DNA from 2 places in the Amorphus orientalis genome. Region 2 is predicted to be linked to the other one. Evidence: predicted binding sites of a transcription regulator. Region 2 holds the regulator's gene; the other holds the start of a gene.
What was found. Region 2 encodes LexA, which represses DNA repair genes until DNA is damaged. Its sites were predicted from a motif close to TGTTCNNNNTGTGTTCNG; they were not measured.
Positions count from the first base shown of each region.

Region 1 (2,978 bases), on a different contig from region 2:
AGGCATGCACGTTGAAGCAGCCCGCCTCCGGGACCTCCAGAATGCTCTTCGGCAGGATCATGCCGTAGGCGATGACGATCGCGGCATCGGCACCATGGGCCGCAAAGGCGGCGGCCGCTTCCTCGCCCTTGAGGCTGGAGGGGGTCAGCACGGGCAGGCCGAAGCGTTCGGCCGCCTCGTGCACCGGCGACTTGCGCGCTTCCATGCCGCGGCCCGAGCGGGCCGGCGCACGGGTGTAGACCGCCGCAACGTCATGCCCCTGGCCGACGATCTCCGTCAGCGTCGGCACCGCGAAGTCAGGGGTTCCCATGAAGACGAGCCTGAGCGGCATCGCATATCCCGTGCGTTTGGACCGGCGCGGGCCGGAGGGAGGTCCGTCGAGAGGCGCTACGCCTTCTCGGTGGCGGCGAGGCGCGCCTGCTTGGCGAATTTCTTGGTGACGCGGTCGCGCTTCAGCCGCGAGAGATAGTCGATGAACAGAACGCCGTTCAGATGGTCGATCTCGTGCTGGATGCAGGTCGCGAGGATGCCGTCGGCCGTGATCTCCTGCGCAGCCCCGTCCCGATCGAGATAGCGGACGGTCACCTCGGCCGGCCGCTCGACCTCCTCATAATATTCGGGGATCGACAGGCACCCTTCCTGATGCACGCGGGTCTCTTCGGACTGCCAGGTGATTTCAGGGTTGATCAGCGCCATCGGCGCCTTCTCTTCCTCGTCTCCAGCCACGTCGAGGACCACGATCCGCTCAAGCACGCCGATCTGGGGCGCGGCGAGACCGATGCCGGGGGCGGCATACATGGTCTCCAGCATGTCATCGACGAGCGCACGCACGTCGTCATCGACGGCAGCGACGGGCTCCGCGACCTTGCGCAGAACGGGATCGGGTATCACGAGGATCGGGCGTTTCGACATGTGCCCGATTTATGGGCTTCCCGCGGTCCGGTCAACGCACGACGTTCACTCGGGCCGCCGTTTACCACGTTCCGCAGTGCCGAATCGCTGCGAGCAGAACAAATCGCGAATCAGATATTCTCCGCCGATGTCGGATTCCACATTCGTCCTCTTCGGCCGGACACTCACTGTCGCCGAGGCGCTGATTGCCATATCGGCCGTCGCGCTTCTGGCGCTGTTTCTGGTTCTTGTCGCGCTCGTGCGCGCCAATCGGTCGCGCACGGCCACAGAGCGGGCGGCTGAGGAAAAGAGCCGGGCGCTCGAAGCCCAGATGGCGGAACTCATGCGCATGCAGTCGGAAACCTCCGGCCGGCTGCAGACGGTGGCGGAGGTCTTCGGCAGCCGGCAGTCGGAGATGACGCGGGCGCTTTCGGAGCGCCTCGACGGCATGGGCCACCGGCTCGGATCGTCCATGTCCCAGGCCTCCAACACGACCCACGACACGCTGCGCCAGCTGCACGAGCGGCTTGCCGTGATCGACAGCGCCCAGAAGACGATGTCGGGCCTCTCCGATCAGGTCACCCAGCTGGAACGGATCTTTTCCGACAAGCAGAGCCGCGGCGCCTTCGGACAGGGCCGGATGGAGGCGATCGTCCGCGACGGGCTGCCGGAGGAGTCCTTCACCTTCCAGCCGACGCTGTCCAACAACTCCCGGCCGGACTGCGCCATCCACCTGCCCAACGGCGCGCCCGACCTGATGATCGACGCCAAGTTTCCGCTGGAATCGTTTTCCCGGATCGAGCAGGCTGAGACCGAGCAGGACCTGAAGGAGGCTCAGCAGGCCGCCCGGCGCGACCTGATCAAGCACATCGACGATGTGCGCAAGAAGTACCTGATCCCCGGCGAGACCCAGGACCTCGCCTTCGTGTTCGTGCCGTCGGAGTCGCTCTTCGCCCAGATCCACGAACGGTTTCCCGAGGTGGTCCAGCGCGCCTACCGGGCCCGGGTCGTGGTGCTGTCGCCCACCCTCCTCCACCTCGCCATACAGGTCGTGGTCACCGTGATCCGCGACGCCCGCATCCGCGAGGAGGCCCACGTGATCCGGGCCGAGGTCGGCCATCTCATGGACGACGTGAACCGTCTCTTCGATCGGGTCATGAAGCTCCAGCAGCACTTCGGCCAGGCCCAGAAGGACGTGGAGCAGATCGTGATTTCGGCGGAGAAGGTGTCCAAGCGCGGCAGCCGCATCGAGGCGCTGGAAATGGAGACCGACGGCGAGGCACAGGAGCCCCGTCCGACCCGGGCCGCGCGCGCAAGCTAGATCTTGGAGGCTTGCCGATGCCGGGCCAGAGAATTGCGCCAGACGTCAGGCTTGACCGACCGGCCGCGCGCAGGCACTCAACCTGAATGAGCATCCTGTTCGCAGCTTCTGGTTTCACTGCCAGCGACTGGCGCCCCAAGATCGAGGCATTCGCCGGCGGCCGTGCCGTCGCGGTTCACGGCGAGGACGACTACGACACGGCGGCGATCCGCTACGCTTTGGTCTGGAAACCACCGAGCGGACTGCTCGCATCGCTCCCTAAACTCGAGGTTGTCTTCAATCTCGGAGCCGGCGTGGACGCGCTCGCGGCCGACCCGACCCTGCCCGACTGTCCGCTGGTCCGCGCCGTGGAGCCGGACATGACGATGCGGATGACGGAGTGGATCGTGCTGCAGGTGCTGACCCACCACCGCCAGGCGCTCGCCTATCTGGACCAGCAGCGCAGCCGCGAGTGGCGCGATCTCGACCAGCCCCCGGCCTCCGCCGTCCGGGTCGGGATGATGGGCATGGGCACGCTCGGATCAGATGCCGCCGACGTCCTCCGCCGGCTGGGGTTTCAGGTGGCCGGATGGAGCCGCACCCCGAAGACCGTCGACGGCGTGGAGATGTTTTCGGGCGATGCCGGGCTCGACCGCTTCCTGCGGCGCACGGATATCCTGGTCGTGCTGCTGCCGCTCACCGACGCCACCCGCGGCATCCTCAACATGAATTTGTTCGAGAAGCTGGCCCGCAACGGTGCCCTGCCCGGCCCCATCCTGATCAATGC
Region 1 is NZ_JAUSUL010000005.1:88,358-91,335, forward strand. Features, by position in the region: gene fmt (methionyl-tRNA formyltransferase) at 1-331, opposite strand, end outside; gene J2S73_RS19185 (peptide deformylase) at 388-912, opposite strand; gene J2S73_RS19190 (DNA recombination protein RmuC) at 1,040-2,212, shown strand; gene J2S73_RS19195 (2-hydroxyacid dehydrogenase) at 2,299-2,978, shown strand, end outside.
Region 1: J2S73_RS19190 (DNA recombination protein RmuC) is a predicted target of LexA. The motif match lies at 1,007-1,024, and genes of this name have one in related genera.

Region 2 (2,978 bases):
CCGCTATGAACCATCCCGAGCTTCCGGTCGCCCGGCGTCCGCGGGTCGCGCTGATCGCCACCGGGGACGAACTCGTCCCGCCCGGCGCTGTCCCCGGTCCGGACCAGATCGTCGCCTCGAACACCCCGGCGCTGGCCGCGATGATTGCGGCCGCTGGCGGCGAGCCCCTCGATCTCGGGATCGTCCCCGACGCACGGGAAGCCACCGCCGATGCCCTCGCCAGGGCAAGGGCGAGCGGCGCGGACGTGATCGTCACCCTCGGCGGCGCCTCGGTCGGCGAGCACGATCTGGTCAAACAGGCGTTCGGCGACGTCGGCATGGAGCTCGGCTTCTGGAAGATCGCCATGCGGCCCGGAAAGCCGCTGATCTTCGGCCGGCTGAGCGATCTCAGGGTGCTCGGACTTCCGGGTAACCCGGTCTCCAGCCTGGTCTGCGCCCTTCTGTTCCTGACGCCGCTTCTGCGAGCCCTTCAGGGCGACACCGATCCCGGACCGTGGTTCGAGCCCGCGGTCCTAGCCTCGGACATGCCGGCCAACGGCGACCGAGAGGACTATGTCCGCGCCCGGGTGGCGGAAAGCCCGACCGGGCCCCCGCTGGTGGAGCCGTTCTCCGTGCAGGACTCATCGATGCTCTCCACCCTCGCCGTTGCGAAGGCGCTCCTGGTCCGTCCAGCCCACGCGCCCGACGCCCGCGCCGGCGAGACCTGCCGGATCATCCGGCTCTGACACCGTCGGACACACTGCCCGCCACACCGTGGCCTTACACTGTTCTCCGTTTCCACCTTCCATCGGGTAACCGGCCATTAACCCTTGCGGAACACATATGGAACGCGTAGTGTTCGTTCCTGATTTGTACGCATTTGCGATGCGCCGGACCGAGGGGTGGGGCCGAAGACATGTTGACCCGCAAGCAACACGAACTCCTGATGTTCATCCATGAGCGACTGAAGGAGACCGGGGTCCCGCCGTCGTTCGACGAGATGAAGGAAGCGCTCGACCTGCGCTCCAAGTCCGGCATTCACCGGCTGATCACGGCGCTCGAAGAGCGTGGCTTCATCCGGCGCCTGCCGAACCGCGCACGGGCACTGGAAGTGCTGCGGCTTCCCGAGTCGGCCAATGCCGGCCTTGCCGGCCCGCGCACCAAAGGCTTCGCGCCGGAAGTGATCGAGGGCTCGCGCGGCAAGGCGCCGCCGGTCCCCGCCCGGGAGCCCGAGCCCGCGGAGATCGCCGGCCTGACCGTCCCCGTGATGGGCCGCATTGCTGCCGGCGTTCCGATCGCCGCCATCCAGACCGAAAGCCATCAGATCACCGTCCCGGCCGACCTCGTTGGCGGCGGAGAACACTTCGCGCTGGAGGTCCGTGGCGATTCCATGATCGAGGCAGGCATCCTCGACGGCGACACGGTGCTGATCAAACGGTCCGACACTGCCGACAGCGGCGACATCGTTGTGGCGCTCGTCGACGATGAGGAAGCCACGCTGAAGCGGCTGCGGCGCAAGGGCGGGTCCATCGCGCTGGAAGCGGCCAATCCGGCCTATGAGACGCGGATTTTCGGACCCGATCGGGTGCGCATCCAGGGCAAGCTCGTCGCCCTGTTCCGCAGCTATTGAGCGGTTTCGGGCCGAACGGACACCGGCGGTCTTCCAGAACCGCGTTATCTCCTGATCACAGGTCGTGCGCTCCACGGTCGCGGCACCGGCGGGCGGGCCCGCTCGATCCGGTATCCGGGCGGATCCTTTATGCGAAAGAGCGCGAGAGCACCCTGCTCCATCAGCATGTGACGGTCGATCACCAGCCGAGGCCCCTCGCACCCGGCGGGACGGGTGTGGCGTGTCACCAGGATCTCCGCCCTGCGGCAATCCAATAGAAATGCCTGGGACTGCTCCACGAAGGCGATCCGGCGGCCACCGATGTCGCCGGGACCGCGGGCAATCGGCAGCGTGCAGCCGAACGGGTCGCAGCTGACGCCGGCGCGCACCGTGACGTCTTCCAGAGGACGCGGATCGCCGTCGGCCCTGAGCCACATCGCGGCCGCGAAATCCCCGCCCCGTGCCGTCGCGATTGTCAGGCGACCGTCGGTGCCGCGGGCAGCGACCGTGCGGCCGTCGTCGGAGACCAGGATATCCGGACGGGCGGCTGCAGGCGTCAATGCCAGCCCGGCCAGGACCAGCGGCAGGCCGAGAACCCGCCAGCGGGCCGTCCAGAGCGCGAGCCAGAGCAGTCCGGCCGCCATCAGAAGCACCGCTGCCGCGGGCATGCGGCCCACATGGCCGGCATCGCCGCCCAGGGACGCGACCCGTTTGGCGACGGCCACGACCCCGTCCAGGCCCCAGCCCATCGCAGCGAGCGGGACCGGGTCGACACCGAGCGGCATCACCGCCACCGACAGCACCCCCATGGGCATCACGATCAGGGTCACGAGCGGCATGGCCAGAAGGTTGCCGAGAAGGCCGAACACGGCGATCCGCTGAAAATGGAAGGCGCCGATCGGGCCGGTCGCGAGACCGGCGATCAGGGAGGTCAGCGCCAGGCCTGCGATCCAGAGGGCAGCCAGCCGCAGCACCCGAAGAACCGGGCCGCGTCGGGGCGGAGGCCGGTCGGCCCGCTCGCGCGAGGCCAGATACTCGTAGCCGGCGACCAGCGCGATGACGGCCGCGAACGACATCTGGAAGCCCGGCGATACGACGGCGGCCGGGTCGAACAGCATGATCGCAAGCGCGGCCACGGCGACCGAGCGCAGGGTCAGGGCCGGCCGGTCGGCGAGCACCGCCACGAGCGCCACGGCGAGCATCACGAAGGCCCGTATGGTCGCCACCGCCCCGCCGGAGACGATCAGATAGAACAGCCCTGCCGCGAGCGCCGCTGCCGCCGCCCATTTCTTGATCGGATAGCGCAGCGCGACCGGCGGTATGGCGGCAAGGCTCAGCCTCAGCACGGCGAACACGGTGCCGGCCACCAGCGCCATGTGCAGCCCGGAAA
Region 2 is NZ_JAUSUL010000002.1:480,948-483,925, reverse strand. Features, by position in the region: gene J2S73_RS10055 (molybdopterin molybdotransferase MoeA) at 1-725, shown strand, start outside; gene lexA (transcriptional repressor LexA) at 896-1,609, shown strand; gene J2S73_RS10045 (ComEC/Rec2 family competence protein) at 1,654-2,978, opposite strand, start outside.